4 regions of the Variovorax sp. M-6 genome follow, and region 1 is predicted to be linked to each of the others. Evidence: predicted binding sites of a transcription regulator. Region 1 holds the regulator's gene; each other region holds the start of a gene.
What was found. The regulator sigma-54, encoded in region 1, starts transcription at its own class of promoters, with help from an activator protein. The targets are predictions, from matches to a motif close to TGGCANGNAANCTGCTTT.
Positions count from the first base shown of each region.

Region 1 (7,879 bases):
AGGAAATTCGCGCCGGCGGTCTGCGTGAAGTACTGGCTGCCGATGTTGCGCCCGCCCGCCACCGCCATCGCGCCGTCGGCGATGAAGAGCTTGTTGTGCATTCGGCGATTGACGCGGTCGAAGTCGAACAGCGAGCTCGAGAAGCGCTGCAGCATGCTGCCGCGGCCGGCCGGGAAAGGGTTGAACAGCCGCAGCTCGAGGTTCGGCGTGGCGGCCAGCGCCAGCAGCAGATCATCCTCGCCGGAGGTGTACAGGTCGTCCATCAGGAGCCGCACCCGCACGCCGCGCAGGGCCGCATCGCGCAGGGTGCGCAGGAAGTAGCGGCCGGTCTCGTCGTTCTCGATCTGGTAGTACTGGACGTCGAGCGTGCGCTCGGCGCGGCGGGCGAGCTGCAGGCGCGTGTCGAGCGCGAAGTCGCCGCCGGGCATGAGCCGGAATCCACTCAGGTCCGGATCGGGGGAGGAGGCCCTGGCGATGCGGCCCAGCGTGGTCTCGCCCGAGGCCGTGATCGCGCTCGAGGGCTGGCGCTCGAAATCGGCCGGCAGCATCGCGCAACCACTGGCCAGGACGGTCGCCGCCAGCAGCGCCGCGCCGAGCCACCCGCGCAACCCTCCCGGGCCCCGAAGCATCGCTAGAGCGCCTTGCGCAGATTGGCCGGCGCGATGCGCAGCGCCTCGCGGTACTTCGCGACGGTGCGGCGCGCGCACTCGATGCCCTGCTCCTTGAGCATCTCGGAGATCTGGCTGTCGGACAGCGGCTTCTTCAGGTCCTCGGCGCTCACGAACTGCTTGATCAGCGCCCGCACCGCGGTGCTCGAGGCATTGCCGCCGGTCTCGGTGCCGAGCGCCGAACCGAAGAAGTACTTGAGCTCGACCGTGCCGTAAGGCGTCGCCATGTACTTGGCGGTGGTCACGCGGCTGATGGTCGATTCGTGCAGGCCGAGTTCGTCGGCGATCTCGCGCAGCACCAGCGGGCGCATCGCCAGCTCGCCGTGCACGAAGAAGCTCTTCTGCCGCTCGACGATCGCGTTCGACACCCGCAGGATGGTGTCGAAGCGCTGCTGGATGTTCTTGATGAACCAGCGCGCCTCCTGCAACCGCTGCGACAGCGCCTGGCTGCCCTCGCCCTTGTGCTGCTTCAGCGCGCCGGCGTAGATGTCGTGCACGCGCAGCCGCGGCATCACCTCGGGGTTCAGCATGACGCGGAACTTGGTGTTGGTGCTGGTGCCGTTGCCGATGCGCGTGACGATCACGTCCGGCACCACCACGTTGCGCTCGACGTCGACGAAGCGGCGGCCCGGCTTGGGCTCGAGCCGGGAGATCAGCTGCAGGGCGGCGCGCACCTCTTCCTCGTTGCTGCGCGCGAGCGTCGCCAGCCGCTTGAAATCGCGCCGCGCCAGCAGCTCCATCGGCTGCTTGCAGATCGCGATCGCGGTCTCGCGCACCTGCGTCTCGTCGGCACCCTCGCCGGGGTGCGCCAGGGCGCGCAGCTGGATCGTGAGGCACTCGCCCAGATTGCGGGCGCCGACGCCGACCGGCTCCAGGCTCTGCAACAGGCCGAGCGCGACCTGGAAGTGATGCACCAGGTCGTCGAACTGGTCGTTGTCGTCGCCGGCCAGGCCCGAGGCCAGGGCCGGCAGCGAATCCTCGAGGTAGCCGTCGTCGTTGAGCGATTCGATCAGGAAGCGCAGCGCGGCGCGGTCGGTGTCGCTGAGCCTCAGGCTCAGCGCCTGCCGATGCAGGAAGGACTGCAGCGATTCCTGGCTGCGCGCCAGTTCGGTGGCGTCGGTGCGTTCGTCGTCGCCGAGGTTGTTGGTGCGCGCGGGCGCATCGCTGCCCCATTCGCTGTCGTCGGGCGCCAGGTCGACCGTGCCGTCGCCTTCCCAGTCGGGCTCGCCGTCGACGGCATCGGTGGCGGCGGCGGCTTCGGCGTCGGGCGTTGCGACCGCGACTTCGGCGGTCGATGTCGAGGGGCCGGGCGCGAAGTCGCCATCGCCTTCGGCCTGGCGGTCCTCGTCGCGCACCGGCGCATCGGCGGCGTCCAGCCCGAACTCCTCGCGCGCCGCCTCTTCGGCCGTGCGCTCGAGGAAGGGGTTGTCGTCGAGCATCTGCTCGACTTCCTGGCTCAGCTCGAGAGTCGACAGCTGCAGCAGCCGGATCGATTGCTGCAGTTGGGGCGTCAGCGCCAGATGCTGGGAGACGCGAAGCGAAAGCCCCTGCTTCATCGAGATAAGGCCCCTACATCCGGAAATGTTCGCCCAGGTACACACGGCGTACCTCGGCGTTGTCGACGATCTCCGAAGGCGTGCCTTGTGCCAGCACATGCCCGTCGCTGATGATGAACGCGTGATCGCAGATGCCCAGCGTCTCACGCACGTTGTGGTCGGTGATGAGCACGCCGATGCCGCGCTCCTTCAGGAAGCTGATGATCCGCTGGATCTCGATCACCGCGATCGGGTCGATGCCGGCGAAGGGCTCGTCCAGCAGGATGAAGCGCGGCTGCGTCGCCAGGGCCCGCGCGATCTCGACCCGGCGGCGCTCGCCGCCGGACAGCGACAGCGCCGGCGAATCGCGCAGATGGTCGACGCGCAGGTCGGCCAGCAGTTCGCTCAGCCGCTCGTCGATGTGCGCCTTGCTGAGCGGCACCATTCGGCCTCGGTCGTCGGGCTCGCTCTGCAGTTCGAGCACTGCGCGCACGTTTTCCTCGACCGACAGTTTGCGGAAGATCGAGGCCTCCTGCGGCAGGTAGCTCAGGCCCATGCGGGCGCGGCGGTGGATCGGCATGTGGGCGATCGGCTCGCCGTCGATCGTGATCTCTCCGGCGTCGGCCCGCACCAGCCCGACGATCATGTAGAAGGAGGTGGTCTTGCCCGCGCCGTTGGGGCCCAGCAGTCCGACCACTTCGCCCTTCTGCACGGCCAGCGACACGTCCTTGACGACCTTGCGGCTGCCATAGCTCTTCTGCAGGCTGCGCGCCTCCAGCCGGCTGCCCGGCTGGCCATCGCTTCCGTTCACCCCGGCGGTTTCGATCACTTCTTGGGGTCTCCGCCGAGCGTGGTGGTGGAACGCAGGCTGTTGCCCGGCGCCGGTGCCGGGGTGGCCGCGGGCTTGGCACCGCCGGTGGCGGGCGCCGGGGCGGCCGCCTTGGGCGTCAGGATGGCCTTGACGCGGCCGCCCGGCTGGGTCGCCACGCCGGCGTTCGGCGGCAGCGGGGAGCCGTTGACCGTGAAGGTGTCGTTGCTCTGGTCGTAGACGATCAGCGGGCCGCTGCTCTCGTCGTTCACCGTGGCGCCGATCAGGCGCCGCATGACGGCGCGGCGGATGAACTTCACGTTGTCGGCGCGGCTGTCGTACTCGATCACTTCGCCCTCGCCCTCGATCCACTCGTCGGTGCCGGCGTTGCGTTTCTGCTTGAAGTAGGCCAGCTTGCCAGGTTCGGCCGTCACCACGCCGTACTGGTAGCCCTCGGGGTCCTGGCGGACGTCGATGCGGGTGCCGCGGATCTGGATCGTGCCCTTGTTCACGACCACGTTGCCGGTGAACACGCTGGTCTGCTTGAGGTCGTCATAGCGCATCGCGTCGGCCTCGATGTTCATCGGCTTGCTCCGGTCGGCCTGCTCGGCCTGCGACATCGACGCGCATCCAGCCAGCGCCAGCGCCAGGCAAAGCACGCGACCGAATCGGCGAGGGGAAATGGAGGTGAAGGAGGATGGCGATGTCATAGAGGCACGAAACTTGCTCTGCGATTGTATGCGCCCCATGGACGCCGCCTCGCGCGGCCTTGACGAAAAAGCCCGCGGAAGCGGGCTTCGATGACGCAATCGGGGTGGTGGCGGCGACGGCGGGCGGCAGGGCGCCGACGCGGTCCGCACCACCGGGCGCGTCAACCCTTGCGGGCTTCGGCGATCAGGAAGTCGACCACCTGGAGCGCGCGGTCGAGCGAGCCCGCCGTGTCGCCGTCGACGTACCAGCGCCCGGCCACGCCAAGGGCCGGGACCCCGGCCACCTGGTAGTCGGTGGTGAGCTGGGTGGCGCGCTTGGCCTTGCCGACCACCGAGAAGGACTTGAACAGCTCGGCGAACTTCTTGGCGTCGAGGCCCGGTTGCTTCTCCACCCAGGCGAGGATCGCGGCGTCGCCGGTCAGGTTCAGGCGCTGCTGGTGGATGGCCTGGAACACCTTGGGCTGGAATTCGTCGACCTTGCCCATCGCTTCGAGCGCGTAGTAGAAGCGCTGCTTGGCATCCGTGTCGTTGCCGACGAACGGCACCGGGATGCGACGGAAAACGACATAGGGCGGCAACTTCTTGACCCAGGCTTCCACCTGCGGCTCGAAGGCCGCGCAATGCGGACAGTTGTAGGAAAAGAACTCGAGCACCTCGACCTTGCCGGCGGGCGTATCGACCGGCGCCGGCTTGCGCAGCACGAGGTAGTCGGTCCCGGCCTTGATGGGACGGGCCTGCTGGGCATGCGAGGGTGCAGCCAGCGGAAGAAGCCCCAGCGAAGCGGCGGCCAGCGAAAAATCACGACGTTTCATGTATCAATTCCTTCTGTACGGCTTGAAAGAGCCCACGAAGCCGGGTGGAGTTCCCGGACCGGGCGAACTGGAGACGATGAAGTCTCAACGCTGGACGCGAACCAGGGCCGATTCAAGGCCCCCGCCGTCGAGCCGCTCCTTGAGCTGGTCGGCGTCGTCCTTCTTGTTGAAAGGACCGGCACGCACGCGGTAGACGGTGCGGCCGGCCTGCTCGCGCTCGGTCACGCGCGCCTCCACGCCCATCAGCGAGAGCTTGGCGCGCTGCGCATCGGCATCCTCCTGGGTGCGGAAGGCGCCGGCCTGGACGAAATACATGAACGGGTCGGTGCCGGTGCCGGTGGCCGCTGCGGCCCCTGCGCCGGAGCGCGCCTTCGCGAAATCGCCGATCGGGTCGTTCGAGGGCGGCAGCGCGTTGGCTTCGGCCGGAACCGGCGCGGTACGAGGCGGCCGCGGCGCGGCCGTCTGGTCGCCCCGCGCACCGGGTGCCACCACCACCGGCACCGGGCCGGCGGGCGGAGTGGGTGCCGCCACGGTGGCGGGCGCAACCGGCGCCGCGGCCGCCGGGGCACGGGCCGCGGCACCGGCCTTGCCGGCCAGCGGCAGGTTCGGGTCCCAGTCGCGGTTCTTGCGTGCCTCGGCCTCGTCCTGCTCGGCACCGCCGCGCTGGGTCTTGGTCATGAACGGGATCGGCACCTTGGTCACATAGACCGCGATGCCGAGCGCGATGCCGAGCCCGAGCACCAGGCCCACGATCAACCCGATGACGATGTTGCCGCTTTGTCGTTTCTTCATGGTGGAGGAGGGAATCACATCTTTTGCGGCGCGCTGACGCCCAGAACAGCGAGACCATTGTGCAGCACCCGGGCGGTCGCCGCGACCAGCGCCAGACGAGCCCGCTTGACCGGCTCGTCGTCGACCAGGATGCGCTCGGCGTCGTAGTAGCTGTGGTAGCTCGCCGCCAGTTCGCGCAGGTAGAAGGTGACGTCGTGGGGCGCGAAATCCTTGGCTGCGGCGGTCAGCATCTCGGGGTACTTGGCCAGTTGCAGCAGCAGCGCCTGCGAGGCGGGACTTTGCAGCGGAGACAGGTCCACGTCCTCGAGCGTCGCCGGGTCGCCGCCCCAGGCCGCCAGCACCGAGCAGATGCGCGCGTGGGCGTACTGCACGTAGTAGACCGGGTTGTCGTTGTTCTGCGCCAGCGCGAGGTCGATGTCGAAGGTGTACTCGGTGTCGGGCTTGCGGCTCAGCAGGAAGAAGCGCACCGCGTCGGTGCTGGTCCATTCGATCAGGTCGCGCAGGGTGACGTAGCTGCCGGCGCGCTTGCTGATCTTGACCTCCTCGCCGCCGCGCACCACGCGCACCATGGTGTGCAGCACGTAGTCGGGGTAGCCGGCCGGGATGCCGACCCCGGCCGCCTGCAGGCCGGCGCGCACGCGCGCGATCGTGCCGTGGTGGTCGGTGCCCTGGATGTTGACCACCTTGTGGAAGCCGCGCTCCCATTTGGCGATGTGATAGGCCACGTCGGGCACGAAGTAGGTGTACGTGCCGTCGCCCTTCCGCATCACGCGGTCCTTGTCGTCGCCGTAGTCGGTCGACTTGAGCCACAGGGCGCCGTCCAGCTCGTAGGTCTTGCCGGCATCGATGAGCTTCTGCACCGTGGCCGCCACCCGGCCGCTGGTGTAGAGGCTGGACTCGAGGTAGTAGTTGTCGAACCGGACCTGGAAGGCCTTCAGGTCGAGATCCTGTTCGTGGCGCAGGTAGGCGACCGCGAACTGGCGGATCGAGTCGAGGTCGTCGACGTCGCCGCTGGCGGTGTACTCGCGGTCGTCCGAACGCACGGTCTTCCTGGCCTTGAAGTCGGCCGCGATGTCGGCGATGTACTCGCCGTTGTAGGCCTGCTCGGGCCATTCGGGGTCGCCCGGCTTGAAGCCCTTGGCGCGCAGCTGGGTGCTGGTGGCCAGCGTCTGGATCTGCACGCCGGCGTCGTTGTAATAGAACTCGCGCCAGACCTGGTCGCCCTGCGTCGCCAGCAGGTTGCAGATGGCGTCGCCGAGGGCGGCCTGGCGGCCATGGCCGACATGCAGCGGGCCGGTCGGGTTGGCCGAGACGAACTCGACCAGCACCCGCTCGTCGCGCGCAGGCTGGCGGCCGAAGGCGGCGCCGGCCGAAAGCACCTCGCGCACCACCTGCTGGCGGGCCGCGGTCTTGAGGCGGATGTTCAGGAAACCGGGGCCGGCGATCTCGACCGATTCGACCCATTTGCCGAAGGCGGGCGTGGCCTGCAGCGCGGCCGCCAGCTGTTCGGCCAGCTCGCGCGGCTTGCGCTGCAGCGGCTTGGCCAGCTGCATGGCCGCGGTGCTGGCGAAATCGCCGTGTGCCGCCACCTTGGGCGACTCGAACGCGGCTTTGCTGCCGGTGCCGGGCGAGAGGGATTCGAGCGTGTTCGCGAGCGCCGCGAGCAGCTCCTGTTTGACCAATAGCATCTGCGAATTTTACCGGGGGCCCGACAGCCGGCCGTAACGATCGTCATCCAACAGTGAACGTCGGCCGTTAGGATGGGCAGCCCCGGGGCGGGGAAAACCGTCACAAACCATCTCCCAAGGACTCCTCCATCATGAAAAAGCTCCTTTCCCTGCTGGCTCTGGGCGCCTCCCTCTCGTTCGGCGTCGCGCACGCATCCCCCTGCGACACCCAGGCCGCGGACAAGAAGCTGAATGGCGCGGCCAAGACCAGCTTCGTCAAGAAGTGTGAAAAGGACGCTGCGGCCGCAGCCGCACCGGCTTGCGCGGCGAAGGCGATCGACAAGAACGGCAAGGCACTGGCCGGGGCGGCCAAGACCAGCTTCATGAAGAAGTGCGAAGCCGACGCCAAGGGCTAGCCCGCTATTTCAAGACGCCGAAGAGGTTGTTGGCGTCGTCGGTCCAGGGCTCCAGCCCGGCGATCTGCTGAATTCTTGAGCTGGCCTGGCCGATGGCGCCTTCGGCCAGCCGACCTGGCTCGCGGCTGACCAGCACCCAGTCGGTGTTGCGCAGCCCCTCGGCGCTCGGCTCGTCATGGACCAGCGCCACGTGCAGGCCCTGGGCCAGCGCGATCTTCTCGACCACGGGCGCCAGCGCCAGGAAGCGGTTGGTGACGTGGAAGGCGACGATGCCGCCCGGCCGCATGTGCCTGAAGTAGAGCGCCATCGCCTCCGAGGTGATCAGGTGGACCGGCACCGAATCGCCCGAGAAGGCATCGACCGCCAGCACGTCGAAGGCCTGGGGACTCTCGCGCTCCAGCGCCAGCCGGGCGTCGCCGAGCACCCGCTCGATGCGCGCCGGGCTGTCGGCCAGGAAGCTGAACTCGCTGT
Region 1 covers NZ_JBFREQ010000025.1:93,891-101,769, forward strand. Annotated here, with positions in the region: gene AB4Z46_RS25130 (phospholipase D family protein) at 1-629, opposite strand, end outside; gene AB4Z46_RS25135 (RNA polymerase factor sigma-54) at 632-2,224, opposite strand; gene lptB (LPS export ABC transporter ATP-binding protein) at 2,238-3,032, opposite strand; gene lptA (lipopolysaccharide transport periplasmic protein LptA) at 3,029-3,721, opposite strand; gene AB4Z46_RS25150 (thiol:disulfide interchange protein DsbA/DsbL) at 3,883-4,533, opposite strand; gene AB4Z46_RS25155 (SPOR domain-containing protein) at 4,618-5,325, opposite strand; gene argS (arginine--tRNA ligase) at 5,340-7,013, opposite strand; gene AB4Z46_RS25165 (hypothetical protein) at 7,145-7,408, shown strand; gene AB4Z46_RS25170 (spermidine synthase) at 7,413-7,879, opposite strand, start outside.

Region 2 (7,879 bases), on a different contig from region 1:
GGCGTACCTGATGCTGCACAAGCCGGCCGGTACCGAGTGCTCCCAGAAGCCTTCGACCTACCCGAGCATCTACACGCTGCTGCCTTCGCCTTTGCGGCTGCGGCCGAACAAGGGCGCAGTCCAGGGCGTGCAGGCGATCGGACGGCTCGACCAGGACACCACGGGGTTGCTGCTCCTGACCGACGACGGCCAGTTCATTCACCGGATGGGGTCGCCGAAGCACCATGTGCCGAAGGTCTACGAGGTGACGACCAAGCACCCGGTCGACCCGAGCCAGGTCGCGCGTCTGCTCGCCGGCGTGGTGCTGGACGACGACCCGAAACCGGTGCGGGCCGCGGCCTGCGAACTCACCGGACCGCTGCACCTGAGCCTGACGCTCACCGAAGGCAAGTACCACCAGGTCAAGCGCATGCTGGCGGCCGTGGGCAACCGGGTCGAGGCGCTGCATCGCTCGCGCATCGGCCAGCTGGCGCTGTCCGAGGACCTGCTGCCGGGCCAGTGGCGCTGGCTGCGGGCCGAAGAGGTGGAAGCGCTGCGAACTGCGCGTGCCGGTCAGCCAACAGTCGGTGTCGATCGTTAAGATCGCAAATCCTCCTCCGGAATCTCCCCCTTGCGCTCCACATCCTCTCTCACAGGCCGTTTCGCGGCCTTTTTGCTTGTCTGCGCGTCGCTTTCTTCGCAGGCCGCCGAACCGCCGCCGGTCTTCGTGCTCAACTCCCTCGACGCCACCGTGAGCGTGATCGAGCCGAAGGGCTGGACCGAAAAGCTGCGTATTCCGACCGGCAAGGAGCCGCATCACCTCTACCTGACGCCCGACGAGCAATCGCTGATCGTCGCCAACTCGGCCGGCGACTCGCTGACCTTCCTGAATCCGCGCACGGCCGACGTCCAGCGCGTGGTCTACGGAATCATCGATCCCTACCACCTGCGCTTCTCTCCGGACATGAAGTGGTTCGTCACCGCGGGCAACCGCCTGAACCACGTCGACCTCTACCGCTGGGACGGCAAGGAGCCCAAGCTGGTCAAGCGCATTCCGACCGGCAAGACCCCCAGTCACATCTGGATCGACGGCAAGAGCACCACGGCCTATGTCTCGATGCAGGACAGCGACGAGCTGATCGCGGTCGACCTGGCCACGCAGACCATCCGCTGGCGCACGGCCACCGGCCCGATGCCGGCCGACATCTTCGGCCTCCACGACGGCAAGACGCTGCTGGTCGGCCTGACCGGGAGCGACGGCGTGCAGGTGTTCGACGTCGCCGGCACCCAGCCGAAGCTGGTCGGCAAGATTCCCACCGGCAAGGGCGCGCACGCCTTCCGTTCGGCCGGCGACGGCCGCAGCGTCTTCGTCAGCAACCGCGTGGCCAACACGATCAGCCGGATCGACCTGCAGACGCTGCAGGTCACCGACACCTACCCGGTGCCGGGCGGACCCGACTGCATGGACGTCTCGGCCGACGGCAAGACGCTCTACGTGACGTCGCGCTGGGCCAAGAAGCTCAGCGTGGTCGACCTGGCGAGCCGCAAGGTGGTGCGGCAGGTCAACGTCGGGCGTTCGCCGCACGGCGTCTGGACGCTCGACCATGCGAAGTCGTAGGGTCGCCTCGGCCTGGCTGCTGGTCGCGGCCGGCGCGGCGTCCGGCGCGGTGTGGGCCCAGGGCTGCGCCAAGCCGGTCTACCTCACCTTCGATACCGGCCACATGGGCGTCGCCCCGCTGGTGGCCGAAGTGCTCAAGCGCCAGGACGTGCGCGCGACCTTCTTCGCCGCCGCGGAGCGCACGCAGACCGACGGCGACAGCCTGGACAACCATTGGGCGCCGTGGTGGAAGGCGAGGGCGGCCGAGGGCCACGAATTCGCCTCCCACACCTACGACCACGCCTATTGGCGGGGCGACGTCAAGGGCGTCGAGCCGCGTTTCCGCATCCGTCCAACAGCCGGCGCCTTTGCCGGCCGCGAGTTCACCTGGGATGCGGCGCAGTACTGCGCCAACATCGCCAAGTCCTCCGAGCGGCTGCAGCTCATCACGGGCAAGAAGCCGCTGCCGCTGTTCCGCGCGCCGGGCGGGAAGACCTCGCCGCGGCTGCTCGCAGCGGCCAAGGGCTGCGGCTACGAACATGTGGCCTGGGCGCCGGCGGGTTTCCTGGGCGACGAGCTGCCGAGCGAGAAATTCAGCAATGAGCTGCTGCTGGCGCAGGCGCTCGACAAGATCCGGCCCGGCGACATCCTGCTCGCCCACCTGGGCATCTGGTCGCGCAAGGACCCGTGGGCGCCGGCCGACCTGGAGCCGCTGATCGTCGGGCTCAAGGCCAAGGGCTATTGTTTCGAGACGCTGCGGCAGCATCCGGCCTATCGTGGCTGGATCGCGGCCCATTCCTGAACCTTCGGTCCTCGACCGGAATCGCACGCCAATGGACTGGCTCACCGATCAATTCGCGACCCTGCAGCAGTGGCTGTTCGAAACGGCGGTGCAGCCGCTGGTCTACGCCGTCGGGCTCGGCGGCTGGGTCGAGGACGCCTTCGATGCCACCGGCTGGCTGCTGGTCGGCGTGATCCAGATCGCCGTGCTGGTCGCGGTGATCGGGCCGCTGCAGCGCTGGCGGCCGGCCGAGCCGCTGGTCGACCGGCGCGCGGTCCGCACCGACATCCTCTACACGCTGATCCACCGGCTCGGACTGTTCCGGCTGGCGATGTTCTTCGCCGTGGAGCCGCTGTTCGACGACCTGCTGGGCATGGTTCGCACGGCCGGCTGGGGCTCGGCCCACCTGGACGAACTCTGGCCCGGCGTGACCGACGTGCCGTGGATCGCGTTCCTGATCTACCTGGTGGTGCTGGACGGGGTCGAGTACCTGATCCACCGCGGCCAGCACCGCTTCCGCTGGTGGTGGGCGCTGCATTCGCTGCACCACTCCCAGCGCCAGATGACGATGTGGAGCGACAACCGCAACCATCTGCTCGACGACCTGATCCACGACACGATCATCGTCGTCGTCGCGCAGCTGATCGGCGTGGCGCCGGGACAGTTCATTGCGATCGTCGCCTTCACGCAGCTCAGCGAGAGCCTGCAGCACGCCAATCTGCGCGTGAGCTTCGGTGCCATAGGCGAACGCCTGTGGATCAGCCCGCGCTTTCATCGCCTGCACCACAGCATCGGCATCGGCCACGAGTCCGGGGGGCCGAAGACGCTGGGCGGCCACAACTTCGGCGTGCTGTTGCCGTGGTGGGACATGCTCTTCCGGACCGTCAATTTCGAGGATCGCTACGACGCCACCGGCATCCGCGACCAGGTCGAGCCGGACGAGCGCGGCCAGGTGCGCGACTACGGGCGCGGCTTCTGGGCCCAGCAATGGCTCGGCATGCGCCGCCTGGTCGGCAAGGGCTGAGGGTATCCTCGGCACCCGATGCGTCTTCTCCTCGATTCCTTCTGGCGATCGGTCGCCTACTGCCTGCACCCGCGGGTGATCCTGCTGTCGCTGCTGCCGCTCGGCCTCATGGTCGCGCTGGCGGCCGTGCTCGGCTATTTCTACTGGGATCCCGCAGTCGCCTGGACCCGTGCGGCGCTCGATGCCTGGCCCTTGCTGGCCGGCTTCTGGGCCTGGATCGGACACTTCTTCTCGGGCGACGTCACGGCCATGCTGGCGCCGCTGGTGGTCGTCTTCGCCGCCACACCGCTGATCGTGGTGGTGTCGCTGCTGGTCGTGGCGGGCGTCATGGCGCCGGCGCTGACGCGCCTGGTGGCCGAGCGGCGCTTCGCGAACCTGGAACAGAAGAAGGGGGCTTCCTTCTTCGGCAGCGTGGCCCGCTCGCTCGGGTTGACGGCGCTGGCGCTGCTGGCGCTGGTGGTGTCGATGCCGCTCTGGCTGATCCCGCCGCTGGTGCTCATTCTTCCGCCGCTGATCTGGGGCTGGCTGACCTACCGCGTGATGAGCTTCGATGCCCTGGCCGAGCATGCGAGCCCGGAGGAGCGCGACACGCTGCTGCGCACGCACCGGCTGCCGCTGCTCGGCATCGGTGTGCTGTGCGGCTACCTCGGCGCGGCGCCGAGCATCGTCTGGGCCTCGGGCCTGCTGTTCGCCGCCGCCTTCTTCGTGCTGGCGCCGCTGGCGATCTGGATCTATACGCTGGTGTTCGCCTTTTCGGCGCTGTGGTTCGCGCATTACTGCCTCGATGCACTGGCCCAGTTGCGCGCGCAGCGGGCGGCGGCCGCCATATCAACTTCCACGGCCGAGCTGGCGGATGCCGGCGCGGCCGCGAGCCAATGGAGTGCGCCATGAGCCGCAGGGCCGTTCCCAAGGCGAATACCGCAGCGCGCAGCGCGGAGGTTTCACAATGAGTCGTTCTTTCGGATTGGTCGTCGTCGGCGACGAGATACTTTCAGGCAAGCGCGTCGACAAGCACATGCCCAAGGTGATCGAGCTGCTCGCCGAGCGCGGGCTCGAGCTGGACTGGGCGGAGTACGTGGGCGACGTGCCGGTTCGCATCACCGCGGCGCTGGGCCGCGCCTTCGCATCCGGCGACATCGTGTTTTCCACCGGCGGCATCGGTGCCACGCCCGACGACCACACGCGCCAGTGCGCGGCGGCGGCGCTGGGCGTGCCGCTGGCGCTGCACCCCGAGGCCGAGGCGCTGATCCGCGAGCGCATGCAGGACACGGCGCGCGAGCAGGGCACGGTCTACGAGCCCGACCGTCCGGACAACATCCATCGCCTCAACATGGGTGTGTTCCCGCTCGGCGCCCGCATCATCCCCAACACCTACAACAAGATCCCGGGCTTCAGCATCGGCGACGTTCACTTCGTGCCGGGCTTCCCGGTGATGGCCTGGCCGATGATCGAGTCGGTGCTGGACGGCCGCTACGCCGAACTGTTCGCGCGCGGCCGTGCCGCCGAGAAATCGGTGATCGTCTATGGCGCCATGGAGGCGACGCTGACCCCGCTCATGGAAACCATCGAGCGGGAGCACGCAGGCATCAAGGTGTTCAGCCTGCCGAGCGTCGACCATCCGCAGCACGGGCGCCATATCGAACTCGGCGTCAAGGGCGATGCGAGCCGGATCGAAGCCGCCTACGCGCAGCTGATCGCGGGCCTGCACGCCTTTGGGGTGCGACTAGGCCCCGAAATGGTGCGTTGAGACGAAGCGCACCAAAGTGGTTACAAATTGCCTTGTTTTGGGTGCCCGCGAGGGCGCCAAGGCCTCGCTCGCGGCAGTGACAATGGCATAGAAACTGCATTCCGAATCCCGTACTTCCAACCCCCTGTCCATACCAAGGAGAACCTGATGGCCAAGACCGTCGCCGACGTACTCAAACTCGTGAAGGAAAACGAGGTCAAGTTCGTCGATTTCCGCTTCACCGATACCCGCGGCAAGGAGCAGCACGTGACCGTGCCTGTCTCGCATTTCGATGAAGACAAGTTCACGTCGGGCCATGCCTTCGATGGCTCCTCGATCGCCGGTTGGAAGGGCATCGAAGCGTCGGACATGCAACTCATGCCCGATCCCAATACGGCCAATATCGATCCTTTCTTCGAAGAAACGACGCTGATCCTGACCTGCGACGTGGTCGATCCTACGGACGGCAAGCCCTACGAACGCGACCCGCGCTCGCTGGCCAAGCGCGCCGAAGCCTACATGAAGGCCTCGGGCCTCGGCGACACCGCCTTCTTCGGACCGGAACCCGAGTTCTTCGTGTTCGACGGTGTGCGCTGGCAGAACGACATGTCGGGCTGCTCGGTCAAGATCGAGTCCGAGGAAGCGGCCTGGAACACCGGCAAGGAATTCGAGCACGGCAACACCGGCCACCGTCCGGCGGTCAAGGGCGGTTACTTCCCGGTGCCGCCGGTCGACAGCTTCCAGGACATGCGCTCCGAGATGTGCCTGGTGCTCGAATCGCTCGGCATCCCAGTCGAAGTGCATCACCATGAAGTGGCCAACGCCGGCCAGATGGAAATCGGCACCAAGTTCAGCACGCTGATCCAGCGCGCCGACTGGGTCCAGCTGCAGAAGTACGTGATCCACAACGTGGCCCACGCCTACGGCAAGACCGCCACGTTCATGCCCAAGCCGATCGTGGGCGACAACGGCTCCGGCATGCACGTCCACCAGTCGGTCTGGAAGGACGGCAAGAACCTGTTCGCCGGCGACGGCTACGCCGGCCTGAGCGACTTCGCGCTGCACTACATCGGCGGCATCATCAAGCACGCCCGCGCGCTGAACGCCATCACGAACCCCGGCACCAACAGCTACAAGCGCCTGGTGCCCGGCTTCGAAGCCCCGGTGAAGCTGGCCTATTCGGCCAAGAACCGCTCGGCCTCGATCCGCATCCCGTTCGTGGCGAACCCGAAGGGCCGCCGCGTCGAAGCGCGCTTCCCGGATCCGCTGATGAACCCGTACCTCGGCTTCGCGGCGCTGCTGATGGCCGGCCTCGACGGCGTGGAAAACAAGATCCATCCGGGCGAAGCCGCCAGCAAGGACCTGTACCACCTGCCGCCGGAAGAAGACGCGCTGATCCCGACCGTCTGCCACAGCCTCGACCAGGCGCTCGAGTACCTCGACAAGGACCGCGCCTTCCTGACCAAGGGCGGCGTGTTCACCGATTCGTACATCGATGCCTACATCGACCTCAAGATGCAGGAAGTCACGCGCTTCCGGATGGCCACCCATCCGGTCGAGTTCGACATGTACTACTCCTTGTAAGCTGAATGGAATCCGGGCTCGCGTCCGGAGCGTTAAAAAGGACGGCCTCGGCCGTCCTTTTCCATTGGGCGGGAACATCTGCGCCGAATCGGTTTCGAATTGCATGAAAATGCCGTTTTGCGGCGCACTACACCCAAGACCATGAAGACTCTCTCTGTTTTCCTGCTGACCGCCCTGGCGGCGGCCGGCGTGCCCTTGCAGGCCCAGGCGCAGCAAGAGCGCGTCTGGCGCTGCGGCAACGAATACACCAACAACGCGGCCATTGCCCAGCAGCGCGGCTGCAAGGTGATGGAGGGCGGCAACCTGACCATCGTGCAGGGCACGCGGCCGGTCGCCTCGGCCGCGCCGGCGGCTCCCGGCGCGGCGGCGCGGGCGCCGGCGGGCAGCCCTCGGGTCGACGGCGTCGACCAGCGCGCGCGCGACGGCGAGGCCCGCTCGGTGCTCGAGGCCGAACTTCGCAAGGCGCAGGAGCGGCAGACCCAACTGCTCAGGGAATACAACAACGGCGAGCCCGAGAAGCAGGGCAGCGAAAGCAAGAATTACCAGAAGTATCTCGATCGGGTGTCCGACATGAAGGCCGAGATCGCCCGCAACGAGAGCGACATCGCAGGCCTGCAGCGCGAGATCGGCCGTCTGCCGCCGGTGAATCGCTGACCGAATGGCCTTTGGCAAATCGGCGGGACCCGGCAAGCGCTTCCAGGCCTTCGACCTGCTGTCGACGCTCATCGCGGTGGTCCGGGCGGACGGCTCGGTGCTGTTCGCCAACTCGGGCCTCGAGGATGCGCTGGGCACCTCGCGCCGCACGCTCGAGGGCTCGCAGTTCGGCGCCTGCTTCCAGGAGCCCCAGGTGCTGCGCACCGCGATCGACGGCGCCCGCAGCAACGACTTCGCCACGCTGCGCTACGAGGCCCTGCTCCGGCGCGTCAACCACGACCTGATGCCGGTGCTGGTGACGCTGGCGCAGAGCGACAAGGCCGGCGAACTGATCATCGAGATGACGCCGCTCGAGCAGCAGGTGCGGCAAGATCGCGAGGAGCGGCTGCTCGACCAGGCGCAGGCCAACAAGGAACTGATCCGCAACCTCGCGCACGAGATCAAGAACCCGCTCGGCGGTATCCGCGGCGCGGCGCAGCTGCTGCAGATGGAGGTCGAGTCGCGCGACCTGATCGAGTACACGCAGGTCATCAT
Region 2 covers NZ_JBFREQ010000001.1:214,337-222,215, reverse strand. Annotated here, with positions in the region: gene AB4Z46_RS01085 (16S rRNA pseudouridine(516) synthase) at 1-580, shown strand, start outside; gene AB4Z46_RS01080 (YVTN family beta-propeller repeat protein) at 653-1,597, shown strand; gene AB4Z46_RS01075 (polysaccharide deacetylase family protein) at 1,584-2,378, shown strand; gene AB4Z46_RS01070 (sterol desaturase family protein) at 2,410-3,381, shown strand; gene AB4Z46_RS01065 (EI24 domain-containing protein) at 3,400-4,272, shown strand; gene AB4Z46_RS01060 (competence/damage-inducible protein A) at 4,328-5,128, shown strand; gene glnA (type I glutamate--ammonia ligase) at 5,276-6,691, shown strand; gene AB4Z46_RS01050 (hypothetical protein) at 6,833-7,345, shown strand; gene glnL (nitrogen regulation protein NR(II)) at 7,350-7,879, shown strand, end outside.
Region 2: a site for sigma-54 is predicted at 5,212-5,229, ahead of glnA (type I glutamate--ammonia ligase). Genes of this name have one in related genera too.

Region 3 (7,879 bases), on a different contig from region 1:
TCACGCCGAACTGGTCGTAGTAGTAGGAGGGCAGGAAGGTGGTGAGGCCGATGAAGCCGCCAAAGGTGACGCCGTAGATCAGGCTGAAGACCCAGCCGTCCTTCTCGAACAGGCAGGCGATGTGCTCGCGGAAGCTGGCGTGGCTGTCGATGTCGGGCGGCTCCTTGGCGAACACGATCATCACGATCATCGGCAGCAGGATCGCGCCGGCCGCGACACCGTACACGCTCTGCCAGCCCAGCCATTGCGCCAGCGGCGGCGCCACCAGCACCGACACCGCGGTGCCGACGTTGCCGGCGCCCACCAGGCCCATCGCGAGCCCCTTGTGCTGCGGCGGGAACCAGCCCGAACCCAGCGACAGCGCAACACCGAAACTGGCGCCCGCGATGCCCAGCAGCACGCCCATGGCGAGCAGGTCGTTGAAGCTCTTCACCATGAAGAAGCCGAACAGCATCGCCACCGCGATCAGGCCCATCTCGACCAGGGTCGCGTTCTTGCGGCCGATGTACTGCGACAGGATGCCGAGCGGAAAGCGCATCAGCGCGCCCGCGATGATCGGCACCGACAGCATCAGCCCCTTCTGCGCCGGCGAGAGGTCGAAGGTCTCGCCGATGAAAGGCGCCATGGCGCCGTTGAGCACCCAGATGCAGCACGAGAACGAGAAGTACAGGAAGGCCGCGAACAGCGTCGGGCCGTGGCCTGAATGCAGAAAGGTCTTGAAGCTGGACATCGTGTTCAGTGCGAAATGCCGCGGCCCGGCCGTGCGAGGGCCGTGTCGTCGGACAGGGTTGGGGAGGTGTGGCCGCGGTGAAAGCCGGCGGCCTGACGGGTGTGCCCGGCCTTGGCGCTGCCGGACTGCGGGCAGGAACCTGCCGCTTCACCAAAGCGGTGCTTCGTTACACCGCGCCCTGAATCACGCAAAAGGTGTGCCAGGCGTCGAGCGCTCGCCTGGCCTATGCTTTGCATCGCTTGTCCCAACCCGCCGTGAACCCTCTTCTTGTCGTCCTGCCCCCCGAAACCGCCGATGGCGCGCTGCCCGCGGCGCTCGCGCAGGCGCTGGCCGGGTGCGGCATCGTGCCGGTCGGCTGCCTGGCCTGCGGCGACCTGGTGCGGCAGGCCGAGGCACTGGCGCCGCGACAGATCCTGGTCTGGCTGCCCGCGCCGGCGCCCGAACCGCTGCTCGAGGCGCTGCAGGCCTGGTCGGGCACGCCGCCTTGCGCCCTGAGCCTCGTCAGCGCGCCGCTGGACGCCGCCGTGCACGCGCAACTGGTGGCGCTCGGCGTGCACGCCTGGGCGCCGATCGAGCGGCTCGATGCACCGTCGCTCGCCGCGCTGCTGGTTCGTGCCCGGGCCCGCTGGCAGCGCGAGGCCGCGCTGCGCACCGAACTGGATGCTTCTCGCACCCGCCTGGACGAGCGCAAGTGGATCGACCGCGCCAAGGGCCTGCTGATGTCGGCGCGCGGCATCGGCGAGGACGAGGCCTTCGGCCTGCTGCGCGGCGCCGCGATGCACGCCAACCTGCGGCTCGGCGAGGTCTCGCGCTCGGTGCTCGAGGCCGCGCAGTGGGCCGACGCGATCAACCGCGCCGGCCAGCTGCGCATGCTGTCGCAGCGGCTGGTGCGGGTGGCGGCGCAGGCGCTGGCCGGCGTCGACGCGCGGCGCGCCCGGGTGCTGCGCACGCAATCCGCCGAGCGGGTGCAGCACAACCTGGATCATCTCGCCACCCTGGCGCTGGGCGAGGCCGGCACCGAGGCGCTGGCTCGGGTGCGCAGCGCCTGGCAAGACCTGGAAACGGCGCTGTCGGCGCGGCTGGCCGCGCCCGCGCTGCTCGGCATCGATGCGCGGGCCGAGGGCCTGCTCCTGGCCGCCGAAGCGCTGACCGATGCGCTCGAAGCCTCCGGCGCGCGCCGCGCGCTGCGCATCGTCAACCTCTGCGGCCGCCAGCGCATGCGCGCGCAGCGGCTGGCCAAGGACGCGCTGCTGGCGTCGGTGCTGCCGGCGGCGCGATCGCAGGACCGGCTGGCGTCGACCATGGACGAATTCGAAGCTGCGCTGCGGGAGCTCGAGGCCGCGCCGCTGAGTTCGCCCGAGATCCGTGCCGCGCTGGCGATCGCGCGCGACGAATGGCTCCACCTGATGCGCGGCGTGCGCGGCATCGACAGTGCCGAGGGCCGCGCGTCGCTGGTTCGCGCGAGCGACGCGCTGGTCGACACCTTCGAGCAGCTCACGGCCTCGTACGAGCACAGTCTGCAGGTCATCATGTCCTGACTCCCGGTGCGCGAGAGGCCGTGCAAGGGGCCGTGAGAGGGGCCGCTCAGGCCGCGACCTTCTCTACATGCGCCTGGCGCGTGTAGAGAAAGTCGATCACGGCCTTGCGCGCGTGCACGTAGACCGGGTCCTCGGCCAGCTCCACGCGGTTGCGCGGCCGCGCAATGTCGACCGCCAGCACCTCGCCGATGGTCGCGGCAGGGCCGTTGGTCAGCATCACGATGCGGTCCGACAGCAGCACGGCTTCGTCGACGTCGTGCGTCACCATCACCACCGTGCTGCGGGTCTTCTGCACGATCGCGAGCAACTCGTCCTGCAGCTTGGCGCGCGTGAGCGCATCGAGGGCGCCGAAGGGCTCGTCCATCAGCAGCACTTTGGGCTCCATCGACAGCGCCCGGGCGATGCCCACGCGCTGCTTCATGCCGCCGGAGATCTCGCCGGGGCGTTTCTGTGCCGCCGGCGTGAGCCCGACCAGCGCCAGCGCCGCCTCGGTCCGCGCCTTGAGCTGCGCCTTGTTCTCGGTCGCCGCGAACACGCGCTCGACGGCCAGGTACACGTTCTCGTGGCAGGTGAGCCAGGGCAGCAGCGAGTGGTTCTGGAACACCACCGCGCGCTCCGGCCCCGGGCCCTTGATCTCGCGGTTGGCGCACAGCAGCACGCCCTGGGTCGGCGCCGTCAGGCCGGCGATCAGGTTCAGCAGCGTCGACTTGCCGCAGCCCGAGTGCCCGATCAGCGTGATGAACTCGCCCTTGGCGACGTTCAGGTTGACGTCGCGCAGCGCCAGGAAGCTGCCCTTGGCGGTCTTGAAGCGTTGCTCGACCCCTTGGATCTCGATGTACTTCGAATCGTCATTCATTGGAAACCTCCGCGCGGCAGCGCTGCGGTGTTCGTCTTCGGAGCGGCCGTGCGACTCATGACTTCACCTCTTCGAACGTGAACGCGGTGGCGATCCTGATGAGCGCGAACTCGAGCACCAGGCCGACGATGCCGATGACGAAGATCGCGATGATGATGTTGGCGACGTTGAGGTTGTTCCACTCGTCCCAGACCCAGAAGCCGATGCCGACACCGCCGGTCAGCATCTCGGCCGCGACGATCACCAGCCAGGCGGTGCCGACCGCCAGCCGCACGCCGGTCAGCATGTAGGGCAGCACGGCCGGGAACAGGATCTTGGTAAAGATCTTCCACTCGCTGAGGTTCAGCACCCGGGCGACGTTCATGTAGTCGCTGGGCACGCGCTGCACGCCGACCGCGGTGTTGATGACCATCGGCCAGATCGAGCAGATGAAGATGGTCCAGATGGCCGCCGGGTTGGCGCCCTTGAACACCAGCAGCCCGATCGGCAGCCAGGCCAGCGGCGACACCGGGCGCAGCAGGCTGATCAGCGGATTGAACATGCGCGAGAGGAACTCGAAGCGCCCGATCGCGAACCCGGCCGGGATGCCGACCGCGGCCGCCAGCCCGAAGCCCAGCGCCACGCGCTGCAGAGACGAAAGCACGTTCCAGCCCACGCCCTGGTCGTTCGGCCCCTTGCTGTAGAACGGATCGCTGAAGACCGTGAGCGCCTGTTGCCAGGTGGCGAGCGGCGAGGGGAAGCCGGTGGTGCTCCTGAGCGCCACCAGTTCCCAGACCAGGACCAGCAGCGCGAAGCCCAGCAGCGGCGGCAGCACGCGCAGCCAGACGGCGCGGAAATCGCGAGGCACGCGGGGCGCGGGCTCGACCGCGGCAGGCGGTGGCGAAGCCGCCGGCCTGGCGACGCTCTTCGCTGCCGGCGGCATCACGGGCTGGGCGTCGAGCGGGGAGTGGAAGACGGCACTGACCATGGCGGGCTCCTCAGGCGTGGACCTTGAACGAATCGGCGTACTGCTTCGGGTTCTTGCCGTCCCAGACGACGCCGTCGAACAGCTTGCTGCTGCGCATCGACTCCTTCGGCACGGCGGTCTTGGCGGCGGCGGCGGCCTGCTTGTAGATGTCGATCTGGTTGATCTGCGTCGCCACCTGCAGGTAGTCCGGGTGCTCCTTGAGCAGGCCCCAGCGCTTGTGCTGCGTGAGGAACCACATGCCGTCCGACAGGTACGGGAAGCTGACCGCGCCGTCGTTGTAGAACTTCATGTAGTTGGGGTCGTCCCAGCTCTTGCCGAGGCCGTTGGTGTAGCGGCCCAGGATGCGCTGGTTGATCGCGTCCACGCTGGTGTTGACGTAGCTCTTGTCGGCGATGGTCTCGGCCATCTTGTTCTTGTTCTGCAGGCCGGCGTCGATCCACTTGCCGGCCTCGAGGATCGCGGCGGTCACGGCGCGCGCGGTGTTGGGGTACTTCCTGACGAACTCGCCGGTGGTGCCCAGCACCTTCTCCGGGTGGTCCTTCCAGATGTCCTGGGTGGTGATGGCCGTGATGCCGATGCCGTCCATGATCGCGCGCTGCCCCCAGGGTTCGCCGACGCAATAGCCGTCCATGTTGCCCACCCGCATGTTGGCCACCATCTGCGGCGGCGGCACGGTGATCACCTTGGCATCCTTCAGCGGGTTGATGCCGTTGGCCGCCATCCAGTAGTAGAGCCACATCGCATGGGTGCCGGTGGGGAAGGTTTGCGCGAAGGTGTACTCGGCCTTCTCGCCGGCCATCAGCTTGGCCAGCGAGGCGCCGTCGACCGCGCCCTTGTCGGCCAGCTTCTTCGACAGCGTGATCGCCTGGCCGTTGTTGTTGAGCGTCATCAGCACGGCCATGTCCTTCTTCGGGCCGCCGATGCCCAGGTGCACGCCGTAGACCAGGCCGTAGAGCACGTGGGCGAAGTCGAGTTCGCCGTTGACCAGCTTGTCGCGCACGCCGGCCCAGCTGGCTTCCTTGCTCGGCACGATCTTCACGCCGTACTTCTTGTCGATGCCGAGCACCGAGGCCATCACGACGCTGGCGCAGTCGGTCAGCGGGATGAATCCGATCCTGACTTCTTCCTTCTCGGGCTTGTCCGAGCCCTGGGCCCAGACGGCGGCCCGCAGCGCGGGGTCGAGCCCGACCACGCCCGCCGCGGCGGCCTGCAGCACACGGCGGCGACTCAGTTTGGGTTTCAGCGCATCGGTCATGGGGCGAACTCCGGAAGTGAAAAGTCGATTCGGAAAAACAAAAAGGCGTCCTCACCGCGCACGGGCTGCTCGAAGTCGAGCCCCTGCGGGATAAGGACGCCTTTGTCCGGTTCGGTGGGCCGCACCCGCCGTTGGATGCCACCTGCCTGAAGACCTTCGTCGGTCTATGCAATGAGCGACAGCAAGCGGCGTGCCAGCCCTGCGGTGCTATGAAAAGGAGAGCGTCGGCGGTCCATCAGGGCTTGTCATCTGCCGGATCTCGAGCGCAGTCTGCGTGCGGCGCGCTGCTTGTGCAGTGCACCATTTCGGACCTCCGACGCCCTCAGGAAGCCCTGTCGTCGGGCAGGTACTCGGCCATCGCGAGCACCGATTCGGCGACCTCGACCAGCCTCCGGCCCTGGTTCATCGAGGTCTGACGCAGCATCTTGTGCGCCTCCTCCTCGCTGATGCGCCGGTGCGCCATCAGCACGCCCTTGGCACGCTCGACCAGCTTGCGCTCGTTGAGCGCGGCGCGCACGGTCTCGAGCTCATCGGCCATGGCCTGCAGCCGGCGCGACTGCTCCTGGACCATGTCGAGGATGGAGCGTTCGAGTTGCTTGCCGTAGGGCGCACTGGCGGCCGGCGTGGCCGTGGCATCCGGCGTCGCCACCGCATCGAGGAAGAAATCCGCCGCGGCGCCGCCGGGGCCCTGCAGGCTGGCCAGCAGCGCCTCGTGCGCCTGCAACTCGGCGCGAGCCTGCGCCGTCTTCTGTTCGCAGAGCTGCCGCAGGTCGGCGGCCAACCGCTCCTCGACGGCCTGCATGGTGTCGATGCGGCGCGTGCAGCAGTCGAACCAGATCTGGCTCAGCTCGGTGTCGAGCCACGCGCCGGCCGGCGCGGCGCACGCGATGCGGCGCAGGCGCTCCTGTTCGGCAAGCTGCGCCGGCGCCGCGATCGAGGCCCAGAGCTCGCCCAGGCCGGGTGCGGAGAATTCAGCGAAGCGCTGGAAGCAATGCTCCTGCGACGCGATCAGGTGCAGCCATTGCTGCTGGCGCGCGCTGTCGTTGTAGCCCGAGGCGAAGGCCGCGGCGCCGCAGGCGCGCTCCTGGCCGGCGAACTCCTTGCCCTGCATGAAATTGAACAGCGCCACCAGCCGGCGCGAGATCTCGGGGTCGGTGGCGCCGTCGGCGGCCTCGAAGACCACTGCGATGAGGCCGGCGACCAGCTTGACGAAGGCCGCGGTCGAACGGCCGGCATCGAGCTCCATCGCGGCGATGCGCCGTCGCAGCGCGGGCAGGGCGTCCAGCCCCGGCAGCACCCAGGCGATGCGGCTGAAGAGGCGCGCGCCGTTGCCGACCCGGCCGCCTTCGGCATCGAGCTGGTCGAAGGCCAGGCGCACGGCTTCCTCGCGCCGCAGGCAGTCGGCGATCTGCGCCTCGCGCTGCAGCGCGAAGCGCTGGCCGCGCGACGCCAGAAAGACGTTGGAGATACCGCGCTCCCGCTGCAGCGCATGAACCAGGCGTCCGATCGTCGCCACCAGCTCGCTGGTGCGCGCGAGCTGCTCCAGCGCGTCGATTTCGCAACGCAGCGCGCCGACCAGGAAGCTCAATCCGGTTTTCATCGTGAAGTGTTCAGGGCCGCAAAGCCATCGTAAGGACATGCAGCAACATTCATGCCCCGAAAGCGTGCGAACCCTACACTCGCCGCATGCATGTACTGGGAATCGAATCCTCCTGCGATGAAACCGGCGTGGCGCTGGTCGAGGCCGGCGCCAGCGGGCTGCCGCGCCTGGCCGCGCACGCGCTGCACAGCCAGATCGCCATGCACCAGGCCTACGGCGGCGTGGTGCCCGAACTCGCGAGCCGGGATCACATCCGCCGCGTCCTGCCGCTCACCCAGGCGGTGTTCGACGAGGCTGGCCGGCGGCTGGCCGATGTCGACGTGGTCGCCTACACGCGGGGTCCGGGGCTGGCGGGGGCCTTGCTGGTCGGCGCCGGCGTGGCGTGCGCGCTGGGCGCCGCGCTCGGCAAGCCGGTGCTCGGCGTCCATCACCTCGAGGGCCACTTGCTGTCGCCTTTCCTGAGCGCCGACCCGCCCGAGTTTCCCTTCGTCGCGCTGCTGGTGTCAGGCGGACACACCCAGCTGATGCGGGTCGAGGGGGTGGGGCGCTACGAGCTGCTCGGCGAGACCATCGACGATGCCGCCGGCGAAGCCTTCGACAAGAGCGCCAAGCTGATGGGGCTGCCTTATCCCGGCGGCCCGTGGCTCGCGAAGCTGGCGGAGCAGGGCGACCCCGAAGCCTTCAAGCTGCCGCGTCCGCTGCTGCACAGCGGCAATCTCGACTTTTCCTTTGCCGGACTGAAGACCGCGGTGCTGACGCAGTCCAAGAAGCTCGGCGACCAGCTCGAAGCCCGCAAGCCCGATCTCGCCGCCTCGACGCAGGCCGCGATCGTCGAGGTGCTGCTGAAGAAATCGCTGGCCGCGCTCGAACAGACCGGCCTCGACCGCTTCGTGGTCGCAGGCGGCGTCGGCGCCAACCGGATGCTGCGCCAGC
Region 3 covers NZ_JBFREQ010000001.1:133,914-141,792, reverse strand. Annotated here, with positions in the region: gene AB4Z46_RS00705 (MFS transporter) at 1-730, opposite strand, end outside; gene AB4Z46_RS00700 (type IV pili methyl-accepting chemotaxis transducer N-terminal domain-containing protein) at 985-2,268, shown strand; gene AB4Z46_RS00695 (ABC transporter ATP-binding protein) at 2,315-3,124, opposite strand; gene ntrB (nitrate ABC transporter permease) at 3,180-4,091, opposite strand; gene AB4Z46_RS00685 (CmpA/NrtA family ABC transporter substrate-binding protein) at 4,102-5,346, opposite strand; gene AB4Z46_RS00680 (nitrate- and nitrite sensing domain-containing protein) at 5,669-6,946, opposite strand; gene tsaD (tRNA (adenosine(37)-N6)-threonylcarbamoyltransferase complex transferase subunit TsaD) at 7,033-7,879, shown strand, end outside.
Region 3: a site for sigma-54 is predicted at 5,525-5,542, ahead of AB4Z46_RS00685 (CmpA/NrtA family ABC transporter substrate-binding protein). Genes of this name have one in related genera too.

Region 4 (7,879 bases), on a different contig from region 1:
CACCGACAAACCCCTGTGAAGGAAGTGAAATGAAAGCCTCGAAGATCATCGCCGCCGCTGCACTGTCCCTGCTGGCTGCGGCCGGCGCCAACGCAGAAACCTACGACGGCGTGCATGCCCTGACCTCGTCCGCGAGCCGCTCCGAAGTGGCCGGCCAGGCAGTGGCCGCAGCGCGCCAGGGCAACGTCTATGCCGACGGAGCCAGCGCGGGTGCGCAGCCTTTCAGCTCCACCGCCAGCCGCGCCACCGTGCGTGCCGAAGCGGTCGCGAAAGCGCACGACCCGCTGGCCAGCCTCGACCGCCGCGCGTTCTATCGCGACCAGGTGCCGAGCGCGTACAGCAAGCCGAAGATCTCGTTCACCCGCCAGGCCGCGCTGTAAGTCGCCAGGCCCTAACGCTGAAAGACCTGATTGAGCCCGATCGCGTAGCCCCGGACCCCGTCCGGGCCGCTGCGCGCGGCGCTCAGGTCGATGCTGATCGTCGGTGTCAGGTTGAACCTCACGCCGGCACGCGAGGTCCAGGCATCCACGGCCTTGAAGCGTTCGAAGATCAGCCAGACCTTGTCGTTCACCGACCAGGCGCCCTGAAGCCCTCCGCGCCCGGTCCGCTCGCCGCTGCCGGGCGTCCAGTCATAGCCGAGATTGAGGTTGACGTACAGGCTGTCGAGCGGATGCCAGGTCACGGGCACCACGAACTGGCCGCCGGCGCGACCGCCGTGCGTGACATCCCAGACCGCACTGAAGAACAGCGCCGCGCTGAGCCGCGCATCGTCCTGCTGCCCCATGAAGGTCCACTTGAGCTGCGGCCCGGCGCCGTAGGCATGTTCGCCCGGCACCGAAGCACGATCGACGTTGAAGCCGAGTTCGACCGGGCCGACCCGGCATGCGGGCCCGAGGTGGTAGTCGGTGACCGGCGCCGTGCCGAAGCGCCCGCCCCAGACCTCGTACTGGCACTGGCCCGGGTCCAGCGTGCCGGCGTCGTCGATGTCGAAGTGGCCGGCGGCATGGACCTGCAGCGCCAGGACGCAAAGAAGCGGGGCAAGAAGACGTCGGGCCATGGCCGCGCATTCTAGGAGCCGCGCGTGACTCAGAACTCGAACTGGGGCTGCAACTCGCGGATGCGCTTCATCGCCACACCCGCTGCCGCCGTCCGGGTCTCGACGCCCAGCTTGACGTAGACCCGCTCCAGGTGCTTCTTGGCGGTCGCGGGGCTGCTGCCGAGGATCTCGCCGATGTCCTTGTTGGTCTTGCCCTTGACCACCCAGTACAGAACCTCGGCCTCGCGCGCCGTGAGCTTGAGGCTCAGGCTCATGGTCTCGATCACCGCGGTGTCCGACAGCTCGCGCATGATGATCAGCCAGTCGTCGCCGTCGTCGTCGTGGCCGGTCTGCTGGTGCAGGCGCAGGCTGAGGCGGTTCGCGCCGTGCGCGATCGCGAGCGCGGGCGGTTCGACCTGGCGCTGCTGGGCATCCGGCAGGTGGCGGCGCAGCCACGCGAGCACCGCGGGTGGCGTCACCGGCGCGCTGGTGCCGCAGTAGCGCAGCAGCATCTCGCGCGCCAGTGCGGTCTGCCAGATCAGCTTGCCCTCGGGCATGCGCACCGTGATGCTGGCATAGCCGAAGGCATCGAGCGCATTGCGCGCCTGGCCCGCCTGCTGCGCGGCCTGCCGCGCGCGCCGCGCGCCCTGCAGGTGGACGTTCATGCGCGCCAGCACCTCCTTGGGCTTGATCGGCTTGGTCACGTAGTCGACCCCGCCGGCCTCCAGCGCGGCCACCAGGTGCTCGGTCTCGGTCAGGCCGGTCATGAAGACGATCGGGATGTGCGCGGTCGCGGCATCGGCCTTGAGCCGGCGCGCGACCTCGAAGCCGTCGATGCCGGGCATCATCGCGTCGAGCAGGACGATGTCGGGCCGCGCCTGGGCCGCGCGCTGCAGCGCCTGCTCGCCGCTGGTGGCGACCAGCACGGTGTAGCCCGATTCGTCGAGCGCATCGTGCAGCACCGCGAGGTTGTCGGGCACGTCGTCGACGATCAGCACCAGGTCGCTGTTGCCGCCGCTGCCGCGCAGCGTATCGACCAGCAGGGGGGGATTGTCCGAGCCGCTCATGAAGTCCCCACTGCCGCGCTCAGCGCACGGCTCATGGCCTCGAACTGGAACTGCCGCGCCAGCGCGCGCTGGGCGGCGGTCCACGCCGCGCACTCGGGCTGCGCCGTGTCGATGTCGTCGAGCTGGTTCATGATGCCCCGAAAATAGCCCAGGCCGACCGCTTCCTCGAGCGCGCGCAGCCGCGCGGCCGAAGGCAGCACCACCACCGCGGCCTCGACGGCGGCAGGTGGCGCGACGGCGCTCTCGGTCCACAGGATGCCGAGGCGGCGCTCGAGCCAGTCGAGCAGCTCGCTGTGGCGCACCGGCTTGACGAAGAAATCATCGGGCGTGATGCCGACATCGTTCTCCAGGCGCTTGTCGAAGGCATTGGCCGAGACGATCGCAACCGCCCCCTGCGCAAGCCCCAGGGCGCGCGAACGGCGGATCGTCTCCCAGCCATCGATGCCCGGCATCGCGAGATCGACGAACATCGCATCGGGATGCCAGCCCGCCGCCACCAGGTCGAGCGCGTCGTGGCCGCTGGCCGCGGTGCGCAGCTCGAAACCCAGCGGCGCCAGCACCTGCACCAGCAGCTCGCGATCGGCCTCCTCGTTGTCGACCACCAGCAGGCGCCGCCGGCGGCCTTCGTAGCCGTGCCGCAGCCGCGCCGCGGGCGCCCGAACACGCCGACCGCCGCCGGCGGGCACCTCGTGCACGCGCGGCAGGAACAGCCGCACGCTGAACCGCGAGCCGACGCCGGGCGTGCTCTGCACGCTCATCTCGCCGCCCATCAGGTCGACCAGCATCTTGGCAATCGTCAGTCCGAGTCCGGCGCCGGGTGCCGCCGGGCCGGCCGTGGCGCCGCGCGCGAAAGGCTCGAAGATGCGGCCGAGTTCCGCCGCCGACATGCCCGGCCCGGTGTCCTCGATCTCGATCGCGGCGAATTCGCGCGCATAGCGCAGCCGCAGCGTGACCTGGCCGGCGGCAGTGAACTTGATGGCGTTGCCCAGCAGGTTGATGAGGATCTGCCGCACCCGCTTCTCGTCCGCGCGCACCATGTCGGGCAGGCCGCCGCTGGGCTCGAAGCGGAAGGCCAGCCCCTTCTCGGCGGCCTCCAGCTCGAACATGTCGGCCAGCTCGCTCATCAGCTCCGCGAACGCCATCGGCCGGGCGTTGAGCGTGAGTTTGCCGGCCTCGATGTGGGCGATGTCCAGCGTGCCCTCGATCAGCGACAGAAGGTGCTCGCCGCCGCGCCTGATCACCGCTACCGCCTGCCGGCGATGCGGCGGCACCGCGGCGTCCTCGCCCATCAGTTGCGCGTAGCCCAGGATGCTGTTGAGCGGCGTGCGCAGCTCATGGCTGATGGCGCTGATGTAGCGGCTCTTGGCCTGGTTGGCCTGGTCGGCCGCGCGCCTGGCTTCCTCTGCGAGGCTGCGCGCATGGTCGGCGCTCTGCTTGGCCGCCTGCAGCGCATGGTCGGTCTTGCGGTGCAGTTCGATTTCGCGCACCAGCAGGTGGGTCTGGCGATTCGATTCCTCCTGCGCCACCTTGCGGCTCTGGTGCGCGAGCACCAGCCACCAGGCGACGATGCCGGCGATCACGAGCAGTGCCATGTAGGCCTTGAGGAAGCCGGAACGCAGCGATGCCGGCTGCATGCCGAGCATCGTCGCTTCACTGAAGGCTCCCTCGGCGAGCGCCCGCAGCTCCTGCTGGTACAGCACACCGAAGACGGCCGCCAGCAGCGGCACGACGATCAGCATCAGCAGCAGGAAGTGGCCGAGCCCGGTGTCGAGGTAGGGCCAGACGCGGCGCGGCAGCAGCCAGCGCAAGGCGCCGGACCACTGCGCAGACAGGCTCGCCTGCGGCTTGCAGAGGTCGCCGCAGCGCGCATCCAGCGTGCAGCACAGCGAACAGATCGCGCCCTGGTAGGCGGGGCAGTGCGCCATGTCCGGGCCTTCGTATTCGCGCTCGCAGATCACGCAGAGCTGGGTGAAGAGTTCGCCGCCGGGCCGCCCCAAGGCGGACTGCGCCCCCTCGGGGGGCAGCGACGACACGCAGTGCGGAGCGTGGGGGCCTTGAGTCCGGCGATAGCTGCCGGCATCCGACTCGACCCGCGCCCAGCGGATCGCCGAGCGGCGCGCCGACGGCGCGAAGGGCGCGGCACCGTCGTCATCGGAGACCCGCGCGATGTAGTACTTCCCGCGGGTCGCCCAGGCGATCAGCGGCGCCGCGACGAAGGCGGTGCCGAGCGCGATCAGCGCCGAGAAGGCCTGCGCCAGCGGCCCGAAGACGCCCAGGTGCGCGGTGATCGAGAGCACCGAGGCCAGCGCCATCGCGCCGACCCCGACCGGGTTGATGTCCCACAGGTGGGCGCGCTTGAACTCGATCCCCGGCGGCGACAGGCCCAGCGGCTTGTTGACGACCAGGTCGGCCACCACCGCCATCATCCAGGCGATCGCGATGTTGGCGTAGAGGCCCAGCACGTCGCCGAGCGCCTCGAACACGTTCATCTCCATCAGCATGAAGGCGATCAGCGCATTGAACACCACCCACACCACGCGGCCCGGATGGCTGTGCGTGACGCGCGAGAAGAAGTTGCTCCAGGCCAGCGAGCCGGCATAGGCGTTGGTGACGTTGATCTTGAGCTGCGAGATGACCACGAACACCGCGGTCGCCGCCACCGCCCAGCCGTAGTTCGGGAACACGTACTCGTAGGCGGCCAGGTACATCTGGTTGGGGTCGACGGCGCGCTCCGGCGGCACCATGTGGCGGATCGCCAGGTAGGCCAGCAGCGCGCCGCCCAGCATCTTGAGCACGCCAAGCACCACCCAGCCGGGTCCGCCCGCCAGCACGCCGGCCCACCAGCGGCCGCGGTTGGCGGCCGTGCGCGCCGGCATGAAGCGCAGGTAGTCGGCCTGCTCGCCCATCTGGGTGATCAAGGCGATGCCCACGGTCAAGGCGGCACCGAAGAGGTGCAGATCGAAGCCATCCGCCTTCGACCTGACACCGATGTAGTGCGAAATTCCCGAGAACGCACCAGGATCGCGCGCCAGCACGTAGCCGAAGGGCACGACCAGCATCAGCAGCCAGACCGGCTGGGTCCAGACCTGCAGCCGGCTGATGGCCGAAATGCCGTGGGCGACCAGCGGGATCACGACCAGCGCGCACACCAGGTAGCCCCAGACCGGCGGGATGCCGAGCGCGAGTTCGAGCGCATAGGCCATCACCGCGGCTTCCAGCGCGAAGAAGATGAAAGTGAAGGAGGCGTAGATCAGCGAGGTCAGGGTCGAGCCGATGTAGCCGAAGCCGGCGCCGCGCGTGAGCAGGTCCATGTCGATGCCGTAGCGCGCCGCGTAGACGCTGATCGGCAGCCCGGCCAGGAAGATGATCAGCCCGGTGACCAGGATCGCCCAGAAGGCATTGACGAAGCCGTACTGCACCAGCAGCGTGGCGCCGACCGCCTCCAGGATCAGGAACGAGGCCGCGCCGCCGAAGGCCGTGCTGGCCACCCGCCATTCGGACATCCGGCGGAAGCGCTGCGGCGTGTAGCGCAGCGCGTAGTCCTCCAGCGTTTCGCGCGCGACCCAGCTGTTGTAGTCGCGCCGCACCTTGACGATGCGCTGCGGCGCTTCGTCGCTCGGAGCGGGAGAAATGGCGGGGGTGTCCACGCCGGGACGGTGCAGCTTTCGTGCCCACCTGTACTCACCCCCCAGGTTGGGCTCACGTCGTGTAGCCCGCCCACCCCCGACCGGGGGCAACACCAGCGGCCCGGCAAAGCCGGTTCCGCGGCGTTTCACCAATGGGCCTCGCTGCGCGGGCCGGCCGCAGCACGCGCAAGGCACGACTGTTGCAATGGTTCACGACCGCCCACTACTGGCCAGCCCCAAGACGCCGCCTCCGCCCCCATGGAACTCACACCGCGCGAAAAAGACAAGCTGCTGATCTTCACCGCAGCCCTGCTGGCCGAACGGCGCCGGGCCCGCGGGCTCAAGCTCAACTATCCCGAGGCCGTGGCGCTGATCTCGGCCGCCGTGATGGAGGGCGCGCGCGACGGCAAGAGCGTCGCCGCGTTGATGAGCGAGGGCCGCGCCGTGCTGACCCGCGCCGACGTCATGGACGGCATCGCCGAGATGATCCCGGACATCCAGGTCGAGGCCACCTTTCCCGACGGCACCAAGCTGGTGACCGTGCACCAGCCGATCGTCTGACCCCGCTCGAACAACACCCAGGACATTCACCATGCGATCCAACCGCACCGTACCCGCCCTCGCCCTGCTGCTCGCCGCGCTGCCGCTGGCCGCGAACGCCCACACCGGGGCCGACGCCGGCGCGCACCACGACTTCCTGGCGGGATTCCTGCACCCGCTCACCGGTCCCGACCACCTGGCCGCGATGGTGGCGGTCGGCCTATGGAGCGCACTGGCGGCGCGCCGCGCCTGGCCCGACCTGCTGTGGGCGCCGCTGGGCTTCGCCTCGATGCTGCTGGTCGGCGCACTCGTCGGACTCGCGGGCGTGCAGCTGCCTGCGGTCGAACCGATGATCGCGGCCTCGCTGCTGGTGCTGGGCCTGCTGGTCGCGACCCGTCGGCAGCTGCCGGCGCTGGCCGCGGCCGCGCTGGTCGGCATCTTCGCAGTCTTCCATGGTGTCGCGCACGGGCAGGAACTGCACGGCGAGTCCGGCGCCGCGCTGACCCTGGCCGGCATGCTGGCTGCCACCGTGCTGCTGCATGCGGCCGGCATCGCAGCCGGCTGGTCGCTGCGCCACGGCCATCGCTGGCTGCCGCGCATCGCGGGCGCCGCGGTGGCGCTGTTCGGCGTCGCGCTGCTCGGCAACGCACTGGCCTGAGGCGGTTTCGATGATCCCGGGCGAACTCATCACCGACGAGGGCGAGCACGTCCTCAACCCCGGCCGGCGCGCCATCACGCTGGTGGTGCGGAACACCGCCGACCGGCCGATCCAGGTCGGCTCGCACTACCACTTCGCCGAGACCAACGGTGCACTCGGTTTCGACCGCGAGGCCGCGCGCGGCATGCGGCTGAACATCGCATCGGGCACCGCCGTGCGCTTCGAGCCCGGGCAGCAACGCACGGTCGAGCTGGTGGATTTTTCGGGTGACCGCGTGATCTACGGCTTCCGCGGCCTGGTGCAAGGAAAACTGTAAATGGCAACCATCGGACGGCGTGCCTACGCCGAAATCTTCGGCCCCACCGTGGGCGACCGCGTCCGCCTCGCCGACACCGACCTGGTGATCGAGGTCGAGGAGGACTACACGCTGCACGCCGGCGGATACGGCGAAGAGGTCAAGTTCGGCGGCGGCAAGACCATCCGAGACGGGATGGCGCAAGGCCAGCGCACGCGCGCCGAAGGCGCGGTCGACACGGTGATGACCAATGCGCTGATCCTCGACCACTGGGGCATCGTGAAGGCCGACATCGGCTTGAAGGACGGCCGCATCGTGGCCATCGGCAAGGCCGGCAATCCCGACGTGCAATCGGGCGTCGACATCGTCATCGGCCCGGGCACCGAGGTCATCAGCTGCGAAGGCAACATCGTCACCGCGGGCGGCATCGACAGCCACATCCACTTCATCTGCCCGCAGCAGATCGAGGAGGCGCTGGCCTCGGGCGTGACGACCATGCTCGGCGGCGGCACCGGCCCCGCGACCGGCACCTTCGCGACCACCGCGACGCCGGGCCCCTGGCACATCGAGCGCATGCTGCAGGCGGCCGACGCCTTCCCGATGAACCTCGGCTTCCTGGGCAAGGGCAACGCCAGCCTGCCGGCCGCGCTGCACGAG
Region 4 covers NZ_JBFREQ010000022.1:64,665-72,543, forward strand. Annotated here, with positions in the region: gene AB4Z46_RS22680 (alpha/beta hydrolase) at 30-380, shown strand; gene AB4Z46_RS22685 (hypothetical protein) at 392-1,057, opposite strand; gene AB4Z46_RS22690 (response regulator) at 1,087-2,103, opposite strand; gene AB4Z46_RS22695 (hybrid sensor histidine kinase/response regulator) at 2,100-5,765, opposite strand; gene AB4Z46_RS22700 (urease subunit gamma) at 5,988-6,290, shown strand; gene AB4Z46_RS22705 (HupE/UreJ family protein) at 6,322-6,927, shown strand; gene AB4Z46_RS22710 (urease subunit beta) at 6,938-7,243, shown strand; gene ureC (urease subunit alpha) at 7,244-7,879, shown strand, end outside.
Region 4: a site for sigma-54 is predicted at 5,919-5,936, ahead of AB4Z46_RS22700 (urease subunit gamma). Genes of this name have one in related genera too.